Regions from separate parts of the Bradyrhizobium sp. WCU1 genome, predicted to be linked through region 1. Evidence: predicted binding sites of a transcription regulator. Region 1 holds the regulator's gene; each other region holds the start of a gene.
The links. Region 1 encodes PhoB, which activates phosphate uptake and scavenging genes when phosphate is short. Its sites were predicted from a motif close to TGTCATNNANCTGTCAT; they were not measured.
Positions count from the first base shown of each region.

Region 1 (5,284 bases):
TGCGGATCATGATCGCATCGACATAGCGCGACAGCACGCGCGCGGTGTCGGCGATGGTCTCGCCGCGGCCGAGCTGCATCTCGGCGCCGGTCAGCATGATGGATTCACCGCCGAGCTGGCGCATGCCGACGTCGAACGACACCCTGGTGCGGGTCGACGGGCGCTCGAAGATCATCGCCAGCGTCTTGCCTTCGAGCGGCTTCCTGCCCTTCTCATGCGCCTTCAGCTTCGCCTTCATGGCGGCGCCGGCCGACAGCATGTTGCGCAGCTCGCCGAGCGGCAGCTCGTTGATGTCGAGGAAATGACGGACCGGCTTGCTCATTATCCGGCCTTCCTCGGCTGCGCCGGCGACAATGTCGCGCAGGCGCGCTCGAGCGAGGCGATCGACTGGTCGATCTCGGCTTCGGTCACGATCAAGGGCGCGAGGAACCGCACCACATTGTCGCCGGCGCCGACGGTGAGCAGCTTCTCGTTGCGCAGCGCGGTGATCAGATCGCCGGACGGCACCACGGCCTTGACGCCTATCAGCAAGCCCTCGCCGCGCACCTCCGACAGCACGCCGGGATAGCGGTCCACCACGGAGGCGAGCTTCTGCTTGAGCAACAGCGACATCTTCTGCACGTGCTCGAAGAAGCCGGGCTTGAGCACGACGTCGAGCACGGCATTGGCGGCGGCAACCGCGAGCGGATTGCCGCCGAAGGTCGAGCCATGCGAGCCCGGCGCCATGCCGGCCGCGGCCTGCGCGGTCGCCAGCACCGCGCCGATCGGGAATCCACCGCCGAGCGCCTTGGCCAGCGACATCACATCGGGCGTCACGCCGGTGCGCTTGTAAGCGAACAGCTCGCCGGTGCGGCCCATGCCGGTCTGCACCTCGTCGAAGGCGAGCAACAGGCCGTGCTCGTCGCACAGCGCGCGCAATGCCTTGAAGAACGCCTGCGGCGCGCCGCGCACGCCGCCCTCGCCCTGCACCGGTTCGATCAGGATGCCGGCGGTGTGCGGACCGATCGCCTTCTTCACCGCCTCGATGTCGCCATGCGGCACCTGGTCGAAGCCGTCCATCGGCGGACCGAAGCCCTCGAGATATTTCGCCGAGCCGGTCGCGGCCAGCGTGCCCAGCGTGCGGCCATGGAACGCGCCCTCGAAGGTGATGATGCGGTAGCGCTCGCCATGGCCCTTGGAGAAGTGATGATGGCGGACCAGCTTGATCACGCCCTCCATCGCCTCAGCGCCGGAATTGCAGAAGAATACGAAGTCGGCAAAGCTCTGCTCGCACAGCCGCGCGGCGAGCACCTCGCCGTCGGGGCTCTTGAACAGGTTCGACATGTGCCACAGCTTGGTCGCCTGTTCCTGCAGCGCCTTGACCAGATGCGGATGCGCGTGCCCGAGCGCGTTCACCGCGACGCCCGAGGTGAAATCGAGATAGCGGTCGCCGTTGGTTGCGATCAGCCAGGCGCCCTCACCGCGCTCGAAGCCGAGATCGACCCTGGCGAAGACGGGGAGCAGATGCGACGGGGCGCTGTTGGTCATGGCGTTCACTGCCGGTTTGGGGCCGACAATTGCCGCGCGCATTGACGCCAGCGCAGCAACGGCCAGCTTCGGAAAACAAAACGGCCGCCTTTGCGGGCGGCACGTGGGGTCATTCTATGCTGCGGCCGGTCGGTGTCAATCGCCAGGAGCCGCCCTTTGCCGGCCGTCCTGCAATGCCAAACCAGCGCAATCCGGAGCATTCCGGTGCAGTGGAAAAGCCTCATAGCAATGCTTAACTTTGTGGGAACATGTGGACGCACGACCGCGGACTCTTGCGCCAGAGTCACGCCATATTGTAGCGTTTGGCCTGTCGGGTACGACATCTCGTGCGGCAGTACTGGACCCTCTAAGTAGCCTTCGTGTCTCACGTAAACGTTCGGGCGCAACATCGTGTCCGGCGAGGGCTAAGGGATTCTGGCCGCAGGGATATTTGTCCAGATTTGGCTCGCAGCGCCGCTCCAATGACTGGCCGGCGCCATGCGAAAGGAAGAATGCGATGACGGTATTGACCTGGTCCGACGATCGCGTCGAGCAGCTGAAGAAGCTCTGGGAGTCTGGCCTTTCGGCCAGCCAGATCGCAGCGGAACTTGGCAATGTGACGCGAAACGCCGTGATCGGCAAAGTGCATCGGCTCGGCCTCTCCGGCCGCGCCAAGGCCCCCTCGACCGCCGCGCCGCGGCAGCGCAAGGCCCGTCCCGCCCAGCACATGATGCGGGTGGCGCGCCCGGTTTCGCGCGGCAACACCGCGCTCGCACACGCCTTCGAGGTCGAGATGGAGCCCGATCCGATCTCCTTCGACAACGTGGTGCCGATGAGCCAGCGGCTGTCGCTGCTCGAGCTCAACGAGGCGACCTGCCATTGGCCGGTCGGCGATCCCTCGAGCCCGGAATTCTTCTTCTGCGGCGGCAAGGCGCTCGCCGGCCTGCCCTATTGCGCACATCACTCGCGCGTCGCCTACCAGCCCGCCGCCGATCGCCGCCGGCCATCGGCGAAGCCACAGATCAAGTAAGCACTCGGGAAACGACGGAAGACTTCAAAACAAATCCCCGCGAAAGCGGGGATTTTTTTGTGGTGCGCAGCTCGTCATGGAGCCAACAGGACGACGCCGTGTTGTGGCCTGTGATCGCGACCAAGCCGTTACGGCTGCGGCTCGGCTTTCGCGAAGCGGTCGTCGAGCGCATAGCCGGCGCCGCGCACGGTGCGGATCGGATCCTGCTCGCGGCCCGGATTGAGCAGCTTGCGCAGGCGGCCGATATGCACGTCGACGGTGCGCTCATCGATGTAGATGTCGCGGCCCCAGACGCTGTCGAGCAGCTGCTCGCGGCTGAATACGCGGCCGGGATGCTCGAGGAAGAATTCAAGCAGGCGATATTCGGTCGGCCCGAGATCGATCGGGCGCCCCGAACGCGCCACGCGGCGCTTCTCGCGGTCGAGCTCGATGTCACCATAGGTCAGCACGGTCGCAAGCCGCTCCGGGCTCGCGCGGCGCAACAGGCCCTTCACCCGTGCCAGCAATTCCGGCACCGAGAACGGCTTGACGATGTAATCGTCGGCGCCGGTGGCCAGCCCGCGCACCCGCTCGCTCTCCTCGCCGCGCGCGGTCAGCATGATGATCGGAAGCTGCTTGGTCTCGGGCCGCGCCCGCAACCGTCGGCACAGCTCGATGCCGGACAGGCCCGGCAGCATCCAGTCCAGCACCACGAGGTCGGGAACGCGCTCCTTCAGCCGGGTGTCGGCATCGTCGCCGCGCCCCACCGTTTCGACATCGTAGCCTTCGGCATCGAGGTTGTAGCGCAACAGTGTCGTCAGCGCTTCCTCGTCTTCGACTACCAGAATGCGTGCGCTCATCGGTCTAAGTTCTTTCTCTGTGGTGATCCGTTGCCCTGACGCAAACCGAAACGCCGTCGACTACGTGTTACCCGGCACCGTGGTGGCAAAGTTGGTCATGTCGCCCTTCGGGCGCTTGTCGGTGATCTGCTGGCCTTCGATCATGTAGAACACCGTCTCGGCGATATTGGTGGCGTGATCGCCGATCCGCTCGATGTTCTTGGCGCAGAACATCAGATGGATACAGAATGAGATGTTGCGCGGATCCTCCATCATGTAGGTGAGCAGCTCGCGGAACAGCGAGGTGCAGATCGCGTCGACCTCCTCGTCGCCCTTCCAGACGTTCATCGCCGCCGGCAGGTCGTGCGCGGCATAGGCGTCGAGCACAGACTTGACCTGCGACAGCACGAGGTCGGTCATGTGCTCGAGGCCGCGGATCAGCTTCAGCGGCTGGAAGTCGCTTTCCAGCGCCGCGACACGCTTGCCCATGTTCTTGGCAAGGTCGCCGATCCGCTCGAGATCGGTGGCCACGCGCATCGCGCTGACGATCTCGCGCAGGTCGATCGCCATCGGCTGGCGGCGCGCGATCGTCAGCACCGCGCGCTCTTCGATGACGCGCTGCAGATTGTCGATCTCGATGTCGGCGGCGACCACGCGCTTGCCGAGCGCGACGTCGCGGCGGATCAGCGCGTCGACCGACTCGGTGATCATCCGCTCGACGAGGCCGCCCATCTCGGCGACCAGGCGGGTCAACTCCTGCAGGTCGCTGTCGAATGCCTTGGCGGTATGTTCAGAAGCCATCGCTTGTCTCCCTCGATCATGATCCCTTGGGGACCATGATCTCGTGTCCATATTTCAGCATGATCCGATCGGAAAACCGGTTGCCACTTTTCCGGATCATGCTCTAACCGAACCGGCCGGTGATGTAGTCCTGGGTGCGTCGATCACTCGGTGAGGTGAAGATCTTGTTGGTGTCGTCAAACTCGATCAGTTCGCCGAGATACATGAAGGCGGTCTTGTCGGAGACGCGCGCCGCCTGCTGCATGTTGTGGGTCACGATCGCGATCGTGTAGTCCTCGGAGAGCTCCTGGATCAGCTCCTCGACCTTGGCGGTCGAGATCGGATCGAGCGCCGAGCAGGGCTCGTCGAACAGGATCACTTCGGGGCGCACCGCGACGGTGCGCGCGATGCACAACCGCTGCTGCTGGCCGCCGGAGAGCGACAGGCCGGAGGCGTTCAGCTTGTCCTTGACCTCGTTCCACAGCGCACCGCCGCGCAGCGCCTTCTCGACCCGATCGTCCATCTCGGACTTCGAGATCTTCTCATAGAGGCGAATGCCGAAGGCGATGTTCTCGTAGATCGTCATCGGGAACGGCGTCGGCTTCTGGAACACCATGCCGACCCGCGCACGCAGCAGATTGAGGTCGAGCTTGGGATCGAGAATGTTGGTCTGGTCCAGCATCAACTGGCCGACCGCGCGCTGGCCCGGATACAGGTCATACATCCGGTTGAAGATGCGCAGCAGGGTCGACTTGCCGCAGCCCGACGGGCCGATGAACGCCGTGACGCGGTTGGTGCCGAGCGTCAGGTTGATGTTCTTCAGCGCGTGGTGCTCGCCGTAATAGAAGTTGAGGTTGCGCACCGTGACTTTCGGCGGCGCTTCCGGAAGCGGAACCTGGGGAACGTGGCCCGCGGCGGTCGTGGAGACGGAAAGCTCGGTCATTTTGCGGCCCTTTCGGCACCAAGGATACGCGCGCCGATATTCAGCGCGAGCACGGTGAATGTGATCAGCAGTGCACCGCTCCACGCCAGCTCTTTCCAGTAGGCGTAGGGGCTCTGCACGAAGTTGTTGATGGTCACCGGCAGGTTGGCCATCGTCTTGGTCAGATCCAGACTGAAGAACTGGTTCGACAGCGCGGTGAACAGCAGC
Region 1 covers NZ_CM130280.1:4,252,937-4,258,220, reverse strand. Annotated here, with positions in the region: gene argF (ornithine carbamoyltransferase) at 1-322, opposite strand, end outside; gene ACTUWL_RS19735 (aspartate aminotransferase family protein) at 322-1,527, opposite strand; gene ACTUWL_RS19730 (GcrA family cell cycle regulator) at 2,024-2,536, shown strand; gene phoB (phosphate regulon transcriptional regulator PhoB) at 2,665-3,375, opposite strand; gene phoU (phosphate signaling complex protein PhoU) at 3,436-4,155, opposite strand; gene pstB (phosphate ABC transporter ATP-binding protein PstB) at 4,259-5,077, opposite strand; gene pstA (phosphate ABC transporter permease PstA) at 5,074-5,284, opposite strand, start outside.

Region 2 (5,284 bases), 470 kb from region 1:
CATTCCACAGCGGCGTCGACGTCGAACGGCTGAAGCGGATCTCGATCGTGCTGGTGTCGGCGATGACCGGCGTCGCGGTCTCGGTCTGCGGCGTGGTCGGCTTCGTCGGCATCGTCGTGCCGCATCTCTTGCGGCTGGTGATCGGCCCCTCGCATCGCCTGCTGCTGCCGGCGTCGGCGCTGCTCGGCGCCATCCTGCTGGTCGGCGCCGACACGGTGGCACGCACCATCGTGGCGCCGGCGGAAATGCCGATCGGCATCCTGACCGCGGCGATCGGCGCGCCCTTCTTCCTCGCCATGCTGCTGCGCCAGCGCGGGCTGGTGTCGCTATGACGGCGCTGCTCGAGGCCCAGTCAGTGTCCATGACCGTCGGCGGTACGACCCTGGTCGACGCGATATCGCTCCGGATCGGCGCCGGCGAGATGGTGGCGATCGTCGGCCCCAACGGCGCCGGCAAGTCGACCCTGTTGCGGATGCTGTCGGGCGATCTAAAGCCATCCCGCGGGACGACCAGGCTCAAAGAGCGCGACCTGCACGGCTACGGTCCGCGCGAGCTGGCGCAGCACCGCGCGATGCTGTCGCAGCACGTCAACGTCACCTTCCCGTTCACGGTCGAGGAAATCGTCAGCATGGGCGCCGGCGAGAGCCCGCGCACGGCGGCGCGTGGCCTGGTCAGGGCGGCGCTGGACGAGGTCGGGCTGGCGCATTTCCGTTCCAGGCAATTGCCGACGCTGTCCGGGGGCGAGCAGCAGCGTGCGCATTTCGCCCGCGTGCTGGTCCAACTCGCCTGCGGCGAGGCGCTGCATGGGCCGGGGCTGTTGCTGCTCGACGAACCGACATCGAGCCTCGATCTGCGGCATCAGATCGACCTGGTCGAGACCGCGCGGCGGCGCGCCGCGCGCGGCACCGCCGTGATCGCGATCCTGCACGACCTCAACCTTGCGATGCGGTTCGCCGACCGTATCCTGCTGCTGCATCGCGGGCGGCTTGCCGTCGACGGCGACCGCGCCGCCGCCATGCGGACCGACACGCTCCGGCAGATCTTCGAAATCGACGCCGCGATCGACCACACCGCAAGCGGCGTGCCGTTCCTGCTGCCGCAAACCATGCGGCCGGCGAGCAAGGCGACGTAAGGCCGCAAGGCTTATCCCGTCGCAACATCGGCGATTCACAAAACTGTCAGCGGGCTGTAACAGGCGCCCCGGAGAACACCGCATCGTTTGTCCTTTGGGAGATCAACCATGCGCCTGTCACTGCTCTGTTCCGTCGCCTCGATCCTGCTCGCCGCACCGGCGTTCGCGCAGGGCGAAGGCGAATTCCCGGCGACGCTGGCGGGTCACGCCGTGATGCCGGCCGAGAGCTTCATCGACGCCCCCGCCGATGCGCCGGCCGATCTGAAGACCTCGGGCAAATACACCACCGGCAAGCGCGTCGACGCCATCGGCACTGTGATGGGCAAGTCCTACGAGCGGCCGACCGGCGTGTCGCTGCCGTTCAAGGGCCAGCCGCTGCAGGGCCATTCCGGCATCAAGGCAATGCCCGACGGCACGTTCTGGGTGATCACCGACAACGGCATGGGCTCGCGCTACAACTCGGCGGACTCGATGCTGTATCTGAACCGCTACAAGATGGACTGGGCCGGCGGCAAGATCGAGCGGCAGGAGACCGTGTTCCTGCACGATCCCGACAAGAAGGTGCCGTTCCGCATCGTGCATGAGGACACTGCCAAGCGTTATCTCACCGGCGCCGACTTCGACACCGAGGGCTTCCAGATCATCAACGACACGTTCTGGATCGGCGACGAGTTCGGGCCCTACATCCTCAAGGCCGACAAGACCGGCAAGATCCTCGCCGTGTTCGAGACCGTCGCCGACGGCAAGCCGGTGCGCTCGCCGGATCACTGGGCGGTGCAGTCGCCCGGCGCGCCCGGCGCCACCTACACCAACGTCAATCTGCGCCGCTCCAAGGGTTTTGAGGGCTTTGCCTCTTCCAAGGACGGCAAGTTCCTGTACGGCCTGCTCGAAGGACCGCTGTGGGATGCCGACAAGAAGGATTGGGAGAAGGTCGACGGCAAGGAAGCCTCGCGCATCCTCGAATTCGACGTCGCGGCGGAGAAGTTCACCGGGCGCTACTGGCAATATGTGTTCGAGCAGAACGGCAATGCGATCGGCGACTTCAACATGATCGACCCGACCCAGGGCCTCGTGATCGAGCGCGACAATGGCGAAGGCACCGCCGACAAGGCCTGCCCGCAAGGCCAGCGCGGCGAGAACTGCTTCCCCGATCTCGCCAGGTTCAAGCGCGTCTACAAGATCGAGCTGTCGGATGCCAATATCGGCAAGCCGGTGCGCAAGGTCGCCTATATCGACCTGATGAAGATCCGCGATCCGAACAAGAAGGCCCGCAAGCCGCTCAACGACGGCGTCTACACTTTCCCGTTCTTCACCATCGAGAACGTCGATCGGGTCGACGACACCCACATCATCGTCGGCAACGACAACAACCTGCCGTTCTCCTCGAGCCGCGATCCGAACAAGGCCGATGACGACGAGTTCGTGCTGCTCGAGGTCGGCGACTTCCTGAAGGCGAAGTGAGGCGGTCACACTCGCCGCATACACGCCTGTCGTCGCCCGGCTCGCCCGGGCGACCCAGTATTCCAGAGGCGTTCGAGTTCAACTGATAGGCCGCGGCGTACTGGATGCCCCGCTCAAGGCGGGGCATGACAGTGCGTATGCGAAGGCTGGTCCGGTCCTCCTGCGCCGGTGGCCGCGCGAGCCGTCAGACCAAACCAATCCGAAGGTTGTCTCACAATTGCACTTCTAGCAACGCGCTAGATGATGATAGCCTTCGCCGATACTGAATCGCTGCGGGGCAAATCATGGGCGAAAAATCCATTTTGACGTACATTGAGGCGCTGATCGCCGCGGGCTTCATTGCATACCTGGCCTGGGACCAAAGCTGGGGCCTGCCCCCGCCATGCGTCGCCTTGATGCTCGGCGTGATCGTTTACCTTGCCTATTTGTGCCTGATGCGATGGTTGGTGCGGCTTCATCAGAACACCTATCAGGTCGTGGCCACGATGCTGGCCCTTGCTTGGGCCGTACTGGCCTATTTCGCAACGGGGGCGCTGCAAGCGGGATTCGCCAACCAGATACCCGCCTCGCTGCTGATGTATCTGTGGCCGTGGATCGCGGCGATCGTAGCTTTCCTCGCAGCACTCGCCAGCAAGGTGCGCTTCATGGACGATGTTCGCGCACATGCCCTCGACCGTCGCGCGCGCTGGAACGATCAGCAATGGCTCGAGGAGAGCGCCGGCTTCTAACCGGCGCTCTCGCACGCATCGGCGGCAATCAGCGGCGGCCGACGCAGGTCAGCCCGCCGGCACCATCACGACGCCCTTGTCCTTCGGCCAGCGCATCCGCCAGGCGAAATTGATGTCTTTGATCTCGCCGGGCTTGGCCTCGAACGCCCATTCCAGCACGCCGCGCCTGTCGCGCAGATTGGTGGTGGTCGCAGGCGTCGAGGAGGGCAGCATCTCGACCACGATGTCGTCGTTCTCGCTGACCGGGAGCTGATCCTGGATCGCGACCTTGATCGGGAAGTCGTGGCCGTTGCGCACCGTGGTCTTGAACGCACGCTCGTCGGTCTTCGACGTGGTCACGATCAGGCCGGCCGAGCCTTCGTTGCGCTTCACCACCGTGCGCTCGATCTTGACCTTGTCGTCGGCGCCGAAGCCGAGCCGCACGGTCTCGTCCTTGGCGGCCGTCACCATCCGGCTGCGGCCGACGAAGATGCCGTCGCGGTAGATCGAGACCTGCCCCGGCAGCAGAGGCGCGTCGTCGGCCTGCACGAAGCTCGCTTCCAGGAACGCGGTCGGATCGAGCACGGGGACGGCGCGGACCGCGAGATCGGGGGTGATCGTCGCCGTCGCGATGCGCAGGCTCTTGGCGCCTTCATTGGCTGAAACGCTGACGCGGCCGGGGATCTTGAAGGAGGCCTGGAAGGCGCCGATTTCCGCCGTCGCCTCTTGTTCCCCAAAGGTCGACCCGCCATTGAAGCGGAATTGCTGGACCATATCGGCCTGCGGCGCAGGCGCCACGGCCTCACGCGACCGTATGCTGGCCGACGGCAGCGGCCGCGGCGGCTGCGGGTATTGCACGAGCAGTGAATTGAGCTCGGGCGCGTTGCCGCCCCGCGCAACCCGCACGGTGGAGACCGCAAGCGCCACATTCGACCAGTCCTCGCCGGTCGACTGGGTGATCTCGGCGCGACGCACCAGCTCGATCGCAGGCTTGCGGTCCTTGGTGCCGGTATCGAGACGGGCGTCGTAAATCGGCATCCAGCGCGCATTCCGCACCGCATAGGTCACCCGCAGGGTAGCCTTGGTAGCAGCGGCGGAGGCAAGCTCGATCCGTACCTCGAGGTGGCTCGGCGGCTTGGCACCGCGGTCGGCTTCCAGGCGCGCCAGTTCGCGGTCGATGTCGCGCTGCTTGCGCGTGGCGTCGCGGATCGCGCTGTCGGCGGTTGCGACTTCATCCGCCACCGCAGAGAACGCCGCCCGCCATTCGCTGACCGGGCGTGCCTCGCCCTTCTCGCCGATCCCGACCGGCGCGGCCTCGGCGAAGTGCTCGGCGAATTTGCGCCGCGCCTCGGCCGAGCTGATGATCCCCTGCAAATCCTCGCGCTGATCCCTCAGCGCCTCGATCCGCTTGTCGATGTCGGGCAGGTTGACCGGCGGCACCAGGTGCGGCGGCCGCGCGTCGATGGCACCGATCGTCAGCTTGGCGCCGGCATCGCCCTCGACCCGGAGCGAGGATGGATCGAGCCCCATCGGGAAATCCTTCGCGATGAGCGTGTTGTCTCCGGCTGGCAGATCCAGCGTGATGACGCGGGTAACGCTCGCGCCATCCGGATAGACGGTGACGGCGTCGACCTGCGACGCTGTATCGAGATCGGCCGCGTGGAGCGGCCCGACAACCAGCGCGCCCGCCAGCACCAGGCTGGTGGTCACAAGACAATTCGCAGTCCTTCGCATCACATCCCTCCGGGAAAACGCCGCATCGCGTGAGATGAACGGTGCGCCAAACGCGAAGGCGCGCCGCTTCTCGTGGTGAGACGCAACAAGGAAGAGACTGGTTCGATTGAGGTTTCCGTGCGGCGCGAGCATGGCGCCGCCGCGGCTGCCAGATGGCGCGGCGATGTTTTCGGGCGCTAGTGATCCGATCTGCGCCTAATGAACAGGTAATTCGGCACGAAGCCGGCAATGGTGATCGCGATCATGATCC
Region 2 covers NZ_CM130280.1:4,722,541-4,727,824, reverse strand. Annotated here, with positions in the region: gene ACTUWL_RS21865 (FecCD family ABC transporter permease) at 1-332, shown strand, start outside; gene ACTUWL_RS21860 (heme ABC transporter ATP-binding protein) at 329-1,132, shown strand; gene ACTUWL_RS21855 (esterase-like activity of phytase family protein) at 1,241-2,593, shown strand; gene ACTUWL_RS21850 (hypothetical protein) at 2,878-3,321, shown strand; gene ACTUWL_RS21845 (mucoidy inhibitor MuiA family protein) at 3,370-5,034, opposite strand; gene ACTUWL_RS21840 (MFS transporter) at 5,211-5,284, opposite strand, start outside.
Region 2: ACTUWL_RS21855 (esterase-like activity of phytase family protein) is a predicted target of PhoB. The motif match lies at 1,177-1,193, and genes of this name have one in related genera.

Region 3 (5,284 bases), 2.2 Mb from region 1:
CAGCACGATGCCTTCCTGCGCCAGCGTGTCGATATCGGGCGAGGGCAGGGGATCGGCCTCCGCCAAGAGGCCCTGATGCACGGCATCGGGGGTGAGGCGGCGGTCGATATCGCCGGGCCGGACGATCTCCGGGGTGACGCGGGTCGCGATGTTCTCCTCGGCGAGGCGCTTGGCGGCGTTCTCGGTGAGGTAAAGCTTGCGGATCTGCCGGTCCGGGTTTGCGAGCGCGGCCGCCACCGTGTGCCAGCCATACAGAATCACCGGCCCGTCGGAACCGGATTCGCGGTCCCGCCGGCCTTGCGGGCGGCCGAATTTCGGCCCTTTTTGGAAGGGTTTACCGCCCTTGCCTCGGAAATTAGGTCTGCGGTCGCGGTCGCTCATGTGAGGCTTGTGTCACGGGTGTCGCAGAATGGCAATTTAACCGGCAAATTGCGCGCCCGCTTGGTTGACTTTGGGGACCGCCTTCCCCCATAAACGCGCCCGACCGCGCACCCGCTTCGGGTCGGCCGGTTATCAGCGTCATTTCGATGACCCGGTCCGCCGCCACTCGCGCGGCCGGTTCGACGCTGTTGGACGGGGGAGTGTCCCGAGTGGCAAAGGGAGCTGACTGTAAATCAGCCGCCTCATGGCTTCGCAGGTTCGAGTCCTGCCTCCCCCACCAGCCCGACATTGCAGCACCGCTGCGGTTGCGGTTTTTGATCCAGCTATCCAGCTCACGACCGATCTTGATTCGCCGCATCGGGTGTCTTCCTCGCGACCCGCACCGAGGCCGACGTCGAAGCGTGGCGCTGCCGGCAGGGATGAACCGAGGAGACCGGCTGCCGCTGCGGTTTAAGTGGGCAATCCAACCGCTCCAATTGTGTCTGCGCTCCCGGGAGTGGTAGCACTCGCCCTTGCGCGGGAAAAATCCCGCGAGGCGGGGGCGCGGGAATGCGGCAGGAGCTGCGGGCGTTGACCGGTCTGCGAGGGGCAGCCGCCATGGCCGTTGCTCTCGCGCATTTCAAGAATGCCTTTCCTGCCAATGCCGGCGCCGCATTCATGTGGCACAACGCCGTCGACCTGTTCTTCTGCCTCAGCGGATTCACGCTGTCCTATGTCTACAGCCGCGACACGTTCCGCTTCTCGGACTATCTGACGGCGCGCATTGCCCGCGTCTATCCGCTCTATCTGGTCTGCCTGATCTCTGCCGGCGCGCTCTATGTGTGGCCGCGCCTGATCGATCCAGTCACCTATCCCGCCAGCCGCGCTGCCTTGGACTTCGCGCTGCAGCTCGTCATGCTGAATGGATGGCCCGTGATCGGCACCGGCATGCACTGGGACGCGCCGGCCTGGTCGCTCTCGGCCGAGTGGTTTTGCTACGTTGCGCTGTTCCCGCTGCTGCTGTTCCGGAACGCGCCGCCCACGGCTGCCGCCAGGTTTCTCGGCATCGTGCTTTGCTCCGCCGTCGGCTATTGGCTGTTCGCTCGCTACTTTTTTGAAGGCAGCATCGGCAGCGTCCCGGAAAGCCAGGTGAGCTACTGGGTCCCGTTGGGGCGGGCAACCTGCGGATTCGTGTCGGGCTGGCTCGCCTTCGCAAGCTTCCAGCGCCGCGACGGGCTTCATGCCGCGTGCACGCGATTTTCCGGCGCGATCTGGTGCGGCGTCGCGCTCATTGTGCTGCTGGCCTATCGCGGGCCGACCAACCCGCAGATGCTGGTGTTCGTGTGGCCGTTCGTGGTGCTCGCTGGAACCGGCGAGGATTCGCTCAGTTCGCGGCTGCTTGGGTCGAAGCCGATGCACTTCCTCGGCGTCATCTCCTACTCGATCTATATGACGCATTTCATCATCCTGACCACGTTCATGACGACGTTCGGCCCGCTCGACACCTGGTCCCCGGCGATTTTCGGCCTGCTGGCCGGAACGACCGTCGCGGTGTCGATCGGCGCGCATGTCGTGCTCGAGGTGCCGGCGCGCGATGCGATCCGCGGCCTGCGGCGCTTGCGACGGGTTCAGGCGGGTACTTGAAAGGCCAATCAGCCGGCGCAAGGCGACAGAGGTCGCAGGCCTCGATCGGTCATCGCATGCGCGGATAGGTCTGCATGTCCGGGGCATTGCACATCCAAGGTGTGTCAATGAACTGTAACGAACGCTGACTAGAGTGACTGACACGTGACGATTGTATGAAGCTGGGATTCCGCCCATGTTCGCGGCTCTTCATCTGCCGCGACCCGCAGGCGTGGTGTTGTGGCGGACCGTGTTTGTCGGACTGAGCTTGTTTTTTCTTGCCGATAGCGCCGATGCTGCGCAGGACGAGCAGGTTCGTTTCGAGATTGCAGCCCAGCCGTTGGCCAGCGCGCTCGACGCCTACAGCGCCGCCACGGGGCTTGAGGTGTTTTACGACGGCGCACTCGTGGCCGGGCAGCGCTCTCGCGCCATTCACGGCGTGCTGGAACCAAAAGCGGCGTTGCGCGAACTTCTCGCAGGAAGCGGACTGACTGCGCGCAGCACCGGCATGCGCAGCTTCACGCTTGTCTCGTCGGCGTCGATCCGGGTCGCCGGCGCGACCGATCAATCATATTTCGCGACGCTCCAGAAGGAGGTCTCTCGTGCCCTGTGCGCCCACGCCGAGACCCGGCCGCGCGACGTCGATGTGCTGCTCAAGGTCTGGATTGCGGCGTCCGGCCTGATCGAGCGCGCCCAGCTGTTCGATATCTCGACGGGCACGCAGCGGAGCGTCGATGTTGTCGGCACGCTGCAAAGGTTGTCGCTCGGAGCGCCGCCGGCGGATATGCCGCAGCCGGTCACGATCGCGATTCTCGCGCAGGCGCCAGGCGAGCCGGTCGGGTGTGGCCGTGCCGCGAGCGGGCCGAGGTAACGGCCGCGCATGAACCACTCCAATCGCGATCTGCTGCGGCAACTCTTCGTTCTCGGTTACGATGACCTGCGCGCCAGGCTGACACGGCGGCTGGGCTCGGCCGAGCTTGCCAACGACGTGCTGCACGACACCTGGTTGCGGCTCGATCGTGCGGCTCCGCCGGGCGAGCTGCGCAGCCCGAGAAGCTATCTGATCCAGATGGCTTTCCATGCCGCGCTGTCGCACTGGAGGGGCGAGAAGCGCCTGGTGACCTTGTCGGACGCCAAGGCCGCGATCGGCCTCGTCGACGAAGCTCCCGATCCGGAACGTGCCGCGAACGCGAGGTCCGAAGTGGAGGCGCTGAGGCGGGCGCTGGCGGAATTGACGCCGCGCCGGCGCCAGATCTTGCTGTTGTCGCGGCTGGACGGCATCGTGCTGCGCGACATCGCCGCTCGTCTCGGGATCTCGCAGCGGCTGGTTGAGCTCGAGTTGAAACATGCGCTGGCGCATTGCGCGCTCCGGCTTGGGCGGGATGTCGTTCAAAGATTCGGTCCGAGGACGCGAAAAGACTCTGAGGATTGAGAGGCCATGGATCGACTGCGGGCCAGTCGCGGGGAAGCAACGGTACGATGAGGAGCACGGACCATCCGGCGGCATTGCTCGACGCGCTCGACCGCGAGGCACAGGACTGGTTGCTTCGCTTCGCCGCGGGCAAGGCCAATGGGGCCGATATCGAGGCGTTCAAGCAGTGGGCGGCCGTCGATCCGGTGCGTGCAGATGCATTTGCCCGGGCGTGCCGGGTCTGGGACACGATCGGACCCGCAGCGGCCGGGTCAGCGGCTTGGCGCGACCACGCGCGTATCGCACCAAGGCCGCATATGGCGCGGCGCGCCTTCATCGGCGGGGCGCTGGCCGCCTCGACGGCGGCGGCAGCCTATCTCGCCGTCCGTCCTCCGCTCGGCTTGTGGCCCTCGGTCTCGGAGCTTGCTGCCGATTACCGGACGGCAATCGGCGAGCAGCGCAACATCGCGCTCCCCGGCGGCTCGTCGATCGAAATGAACACGCGAACCAGTATCGCGTTGCGGACTGCGCAAGCTGGAACCGAGCGTATCGAACTCCTGTCCGGCGAGGCCGCGGTCACGGCTCTCGGCTCGCATCGCGTCGAAGTGCTCGCCGGGGATGCGCGCGCGGTGGCGGAGGGAGCGACCTTCAATATCCATCTTGTTGGAGGTGCGGTCTCCACCACCTGCATTGCCGGTGAAGTGGAGGTCGCATCGGCGGCGCGCGCGGTTCGGCTGCGCCCGCAACAGCAGATCATCTATGCCGCGGGAGACCTCGGGGCGGTGACCTCGATCGATCCGGCCGCGGTGACGGCGTGGCAGGCGGGGGTGCTGGTGTTCCACGGCACGCCGTTGTCGGAGGCGGTCGAGGAGATCAACCGCTATCGCCCGGGACGGATCATCGTGACCAATGCGGCGCTGGGACGCAGGCTGTTCAATGCCCGCTTTCTGATCGCCAATGTCGATGGTGTCGTTGGGCAGATTCAACAGGTTTTCGGTGCGACGATCACCAATCTGCCTGGCGGAATCGTCCTGCTGGGATGATCGGGCGTGGCCTTGCGCGCCCAGGCGTTGCCGCATCCGGCGACAAAGGGACGAGTTATTTTTTCGGTTGTGACCGGTCTCGGGACTCTCAGGGAAGACCGCAACGCCAACGAGATGGCCGCGGCCGCTGTCCCGCCTGTGCTCGATGAGAGAAGTCCGATGTCCGCCAAGCCGCATGCTCCACAGACCAGCCGCACCGGGATGGTCGGCAAAGCTTCCGTGACGCAAGGCGGGGTGCAGCAGCTGTCGACGCGTCGTCTGCTTCTGGCCGGCGCAAGCGCGTTCGCGCTGATGTTGACCGGGCAGCAGGGCGCACTTGCACGGCCGTTCGGGATCAACGCGGGAACGATGTCGGCGCCGACGATCGCCAGCGATGCGGCAACCGCTGCGGCCCAGCAGGCCACCGAGGCTGCAAGGCAGAGCCAGGGCGCGCTGACGCGAGCCTCGCAGGCGATCCAGGCATTGCAGGCTGCGCAGGCCGCCGCGCGGGGCGCCGCCGCTGTACGGCAGGGCTCGACCACGCTGCCGCAGCTTGCGGTGCCGAACGGCCTTGCGCCGGGCGGGCTCCAGGTCGCGCCCGGCGCGGTGCCGGGCTCCAATCTGTGGAAGGGCGCCGATCTGCCGTTGCAGGCGGCAGGCGGCGGCCAGACCACCGTCACCGTCAATCAGACCGCGCCGCAGGCGATCCTGAACTGGCAGAGCTTCAACGTCGGCAGCCAGACCACGGTCAATTTCAACCAGCAGGCCGCCAGCTGGACCGCGCTCAACCGCGTCGTCGGCAACACCGGCCCGAGCCAGATCCTCGGACGCATCAACGCGCCGGGGCAGGTGCTGGTCATCAACCAGA
Region 3 covers NZ_CM130280.1:6,442,245-6,447,528, forward strand. Annotated here, with positions in the region: gene rlmB (23S rRNA (guanosine(2251)-2'-O)-methyltransferase RlmB) at 1-381, opposite strand, end outside; tRNA gene ACTUWL_RS30145 (tRNA-Tyr) at 576-661, shown strand; gene ACTUWL_RS30150 (acyltransferase family protein) at 979-2,004, shown strand; gene ACTUWL_RS30155 (STN domain-containing protein) at 2,156-2,854, shown strand; gene ACTUWL_RS30160 (RNA polymerase sigma factor) at 2,864-3,415, shown strand; gene ACTUWL_RS30165 (FecR family protein) at 3,490-4,437, shown strand; gene ACTUWL_RS30170 (filamentous hemagglutinin family protein) at 4,597-5,284, shown strand, end outside.
Region 3: ACTUWL_RS30155 (STN domain-containing protein) is a predicted target of PhoB. The motif match lies at 2,107-2,123, and genes of this name have one in related genera.

Region 4 (5,284 bases), 2.6 Mb from region 1:
TCTTGCGCTCGCTCTGCCCGAAGGCCAGCCCATAGCCACGCGTGAAGCACGGCGCCTCGGTGGTCGAACCCTTGAACTGGTTGACCATCTGGCACTCGGTCAGCTCGATCGAGCCGAGCGGCACGGCGAAGCCCGCATCCTCGGCAAAGAACTCGACCTCGACCTCGCCGAAGCGGATCTCGCCGGCAAAGGGATGGTTGCGGCCGTAGCCGCGCTGCGTCGAATAGCCGAGCGCAAGCAGGAAGCCTTCGTCGCCGCGCGCCAGGTTCTGCAGCCGCAGGTCGCGATCGGCCGGGAAGCTCAGCGGCTCGCGCGTGAGGTCGCCGACCGGCGCGTCGCCATCTGCCTGCGGCGACGCTTCGATCAAACCATCGCGACCGAGGATGTCGGTCACCCGCGGCGTCGCTGCCTGCGAAGCCTCCGCCGTCTCCGGCTGCTCCGGCACAAAGCCTTCCGCGAGCTGCGGATCGAGCAGACGATGGGTGTAGTCGAAGGTCGGCCCGAGGATCTGGCCGCCCGGGACGTCCTTGAAGGTCGAGGAGATGCGCCGCCGCACCTGCATCTCGCCGGTATTGACCGGCTCGGTGGCGCCGAAGCGCGGCAGCGTGGCGCGGAAGGCGCGGACCAGGAAGATCGCCTCGATCATGTCGCCGCGTGCCTGCTTGATCGCGAGCGCCGCAAGCTCGCGATCGTAGAGCGAACCTTCGGTCATCACGCGGTCGACGCCGAGCGCGAGTTGCTCGGAGATCTGCGCCAGCGTCACCTCGGGCACATCGCGATCGCCGCGCCGCTCATGCGCAAGCAACCGATGAGCGTTCTCGATGGCGCGCTCGCCTCCCTTGACCGCTACATACATCGCTCACACTCCGCTTGCGATCAGCCGCGTGGTGCGCGGGATCGCGACAATATTGTCGTCATGGACCAGCACGACATCGATGCCGCGCGGGAACAGGGCCTCGTTGATCGACAGCCGCTGGAACAAATCGCGCGGCTTGATCATCGCCTGCAGCACCGCGCTGCCGTCGATGCCGGGCCCCTTCAGCTCGAAGGCCGGCCCCTGCGTCAGGCTGTCGATCTGCAGGATCAGCGTGGTCGAGCGGTCCGGATATTCGCCGCTGCCGAACGCGAAGCACTCCAGTGCGGGCAGGTTCGCGGCATCTCCGATCAGCGCAAAGCTTGCGATCGAAGAATCCTCGACCACCGGCGCGCTGGCGTGAAACTTGAGCCAGCGGGCGACATCGGGCGTTGCGGACATCGCAGCGTCGAGCCAGATCGGCGTATCGTGATCGAACAGCGTCAGCGCGATCGCGGCCGCGCCGCGCATCAGACCGGCCGGCGTTCCGACGCTGGCGGCGACGCGCTGCACGCTGCCCGGGCGCGCCATCGCATCCATCACGGAGCGGAAGGTTGATTGCGCCGACAGCACCTTGTCGGCAAAGCCTGCGGGCATTTCGGCAATCGTCGTCATTGCATCATCCCTCACCGCGCACCATCGTGTAGAAATCGACCCGCGTCGCCGCGGTCTCGGCAGCCTTGCGGCTACGCTCGGCATTCATGGCGGCCCGCAGCGGCGCGATCACCTTGGCCTCCACCTCGCCGGACAACTCCGCCGACTGCACCATGGCGTCGCACAGCGCGATCATCCGTGCCTTCTCGGCATCGCGGCCGAGCGTGTAGCCGAAGCCGACCTCGCCGCTCGCAAGCCGCACCGCCGCGCGCGACACCGTCGCCTCGCCGAGATTGAACGGCGCGCCGTCGCCGCCGACCCGCCCGCGCATCATCACGAGGCCGTTCTCGGGCTCGCGCAGGTTCTCATGCCCGGGCAACGTGATCGCCGCCAGCCGGCCTGCGATGTCGCTAGCGGCGGAGTGCGCCAGCACCGACATCGCGGCCTTGCGCTGCGCCTGCTTGCTGTTTGGTCCGGTCGAATTGGTCGAACTCATGCGCAACCTTGCTTGCATCAAGTTGTCTATGATAATAGACAACTTGATAGCCGAGCGCCATGACTGTTTCGTGACAAACCGAAGATTTCTGGTATCACCGCGCGATGAGCATGCAGGAGAGTTCCGGCGTCGCCTTGTGGCGGCAGGTCGCCGACGGCATCGAGCGCGGCATCGCTGACGGCCGCTTTGCCGCCGGTGAAAAACTGCCGGGCGAGATGGAGATCGCCGAGACTTACCGGGTCAACCGCCACACCGTGCGGCGGGCGCTCGCCGCACTCGCGGAGCGCGGCCTGGTGCGCGCCGAGCGCGGCAGCGGCACCTATGTCGAAGCCCAGCGCCTCGCTTATCCGCTGCGCTCACGCACGCGGTTTTCGGAGATCGTCGGCGCCGAAGGTCACGAACCGCGCGGCCAGCTGATCGAGGCAAGCAGCGACCTCGCCAACCGCGAACTCGCGCGCGACCTCGGCCTGAAGACCGGCGCGCCGCTGATCCGGATCGAGGCCGTGCGCTTCGCGGATCGGACTCCGATCTGCGTCTCCACCACCTGGCTGTCGGCGGAGCGATTTCCCGATGCCGGCAGCGTGTTCGCCGATGTCCGCTCGATGACCAAGCTGCTGGCGCATTATGGCGTCCGCGATTACCGGCGCTCCTCGACAAGGATCACCGCGGCGATCGCCGACGCCACCGACGCGGCGCGGCTCGATCTGCCGCTGGGACGGCCCGTGCTCGTGGTCGATTCGACCGACGTCGATCTGACTGACCAGCCGCTGGTGACCAAGCGCTCGCGCTTCGCCGCCGAGCGCGTCGAGTTTCTGGTCGAGAACGGCTGACGTAGTGTGCTTCTGGCTCGCCCCGCTGTTGCGGGGAGAGGCAGAGGAGACGCTACACGACGGCGCGCTGGCCGATGATGGCAAAGCGCAGCTTGCTCGAGATGAAATCGATCGCGGCGACCGCGATCAGGATCATCAGGATCAGGAACGACACCTTCTGCCATTCCAGCACGCGGATCTGCTCGGCGAGCTGCAGGCCGATGCCGCCGGCGCCGACGATGCCGATGATGGTGGCAGAACGGGTGTTGGACTCGATGAAGTAGAGCACCTGCCCGGCGATCACAGGCAAGACCTGCGGCAGCAGGCCGAAGCGGATCTCGTGCAGCGCATTGCCGCCGGAGGCCCTGATACCCTCGACCTGCTTGCGATCCGCCGCCTCGATCGCCTCCGAGAACAGCTTTCCGAACGCGCCGAAGTCCGACACCATGATCGCCAGCACGCCGGCGAACGGGCCGAGGCCGACGACGTTGATCCAGACCAGCGCCCAGATCAGCGTATCGACGCCGCGGATCGAGTCGAGGAAGCGGCGCACCGGAAAGCGGATCAGGTTCGACGGGATGATGTTGCGCGCCGCGAGCAGGCTGACCGGCAGCGCCAGCAGCGCGGCAAGCGTGGTACCAAGCAGCGCGATCGACAGCGTCTCGCCGAGCGCCTGCATGTAGAGCGGGAACGACGAACCGGGATTCGGCGGGATCATCATCATGGTGATCCAGCCGAGCTGGCTCATCCCCGCGATCAGCCTGGTCGGCGAGAAGTCGAGATCGACCAGGCCGTAGACGAAGATCGCGAGCGCTGCCGCGATCATGGCCGGCATCGCCAGCCGCGCCGATGCGGGCCGCTCGAACACGCCGGGATATTTGGCCCGCAGCTCCGCAGCGTCCGGCTTCGGCATCTGGCTCATCGGCGGGTCTCCTTACCGAACAGCCGGCCGCGCAGCCAGCCGGTCGAGATGTCGATGATGAAGACGGTGACGATGATGGTGACGAGGATGGCGCTGACGTCGGAATAGTAGAACTTGCGGATCGCGACCACGAGCTCCTGCCCGATGCCGCCGGCGCCGACGAAGCCCATCACCGACGCTTCGCGGACGTTGATCTCGAACCGCAGCAGCGCATAGCTGGCGTAGCCCGCCGACACCTGCGGCAGGATGGCAAAGCGCATGCAGGACAGCCAGCTTGCGCCGGTGGAGCGGATGCCCTCTACCGGTTTCATGTCGGCGTTCTCGACGATCTCGGCGAACAGCTTGCCGAGAGCCCCGGTGGTGTGGATCGCAATCGCGAGCACACCGGCCATCGGGCCGAGGCCGAACGCGATCACGAAGATCAGCGCGAATACGATGCCCGGCACGGTGCGGGCGAATTCCAGCAGACGGCGGACGACGAAGCGCACCCACGGTCCGGGTGAGGTATTCTGGGCGGCGAAGAAATTCAGCGCGAAAGCGAGCACCGCGCCGGTCAGCGTGCCGACATAGCTGATCAGGATCGTCTCGCCGAGCATCCTCAGCCATTTATGCCAGCCCCAGAACCATTCGCCGGGATCGGTCCAGACCCGCGCGCCGGAATCGAGCGTGAGAATACGATCGAAATAGCTGACGAAGTTGCCGAAATAGGTGAACAGCGTGCGCAAATTCACTTCGGCGCCGAAGGCCGCGATGACCAGAACGATGCAAAACGCCGCGGTGGCCAGCGCGCCCTTCAGCCGCTTGCGCGCGACCGCCTTGCGGTAGGCGTCTTCCAGCACCGCCAATTGCTGGGCTGGAAGAATGGATACGGCAGTGGCCATCGTTCTGGTCGGTTTGGCTGGAGGTCAAATGCAACGGGCCGGGTTATTGAAACCCGGCCCGGTTCGTTTCCGGGAGGCGATCAGCTCGCCTTCTTGCGCAGCCTGTCGACGAACTTGATCAGCTCGATCGTGCTGTCCCAATCCTTGGTCGTAGCGGGATGGAAGCCCTTCTTCTGGCCGTCGGAGAGACGGTCGAAGGCGGCCTTGTCCTTGGTCGGCGCGTCGAAGAAGGCCTTGGCGATCGCCGCCTTCAGATCTTCCGGAAGGTCGGTGTTGTAGGCGTAGGGGCCGTTGATGATCGGCGACGACTTGTTGATGATACGGAAGTCGTCCTTCTTCATTGCCGAGCCGTCGGCGTTCTTCAGCATGCCCTTGGTCAGCATCTGAGCGAGCGTCGAGTCGTCCTCGTTGGTCCACTGGTTGGCCGCGATGTCGACGGTGCCCTGGGCCAGCGCCAGCACGGCGTTTTCGTGGCTGCCGGTGAACACGACCTTGCCGAAGAAGCCCTCGGCATCGTGGATGCCCATCTTGTCGAGCTCGAAGCGCGGCACGTTGTTGCCCGAGGTGGAATTCGGATCGACCAGGCCGAGGTTCTTGCCCTTCAGGTCTTCCACCTTCTTGTAGGGGCTCGAGGCCTTGACGAAGAACACCGAATAGTAGCCGGTCGAACCGTCGGCGTTCATGTCGTTGGCGAAGGCGTCGGTCTTGACGCCGGTCAGGCGGGCGCGG
Region 4 covers NZ_CM130280.1:1,641,938-1,647,221, forward strand. Annotated here, with positions in the region: gene ACTUWL_RS07380 (carbon-phosphorus lyase complex subunit PhnI) at 1-856, opposite strand, end outside; gene phnH (phosphonate C-P lyase system protein PhnH) at 860-1,468, opposite strand; gene phnG (phosphonate C-P lyase system protein PhnG) at 1,473-1,943, opposite strand; gene phnF (phosphonate metabolism transcriptional regulator PhnF) at 2,048-2,773, shown strand; gene phnE (phosphonate ABC transporter, permease protein PhnE) at 2,826-3,674, opposite strand; gene phnE (phosphonate ABC transporter, permease protein PhnE) at 3,671-4,555, opposite strand; gene phnD (phosphonate ABC transporter substrate-binding protein) at 4,636-5,284, opposite strand, start outside.
Region 4: phnF (phosphonate metabolism transcriptional regulator PhnF) is a predicted target of PhoB. The motif match lies at 2,003-2,019, and genes of this name have one in related genera.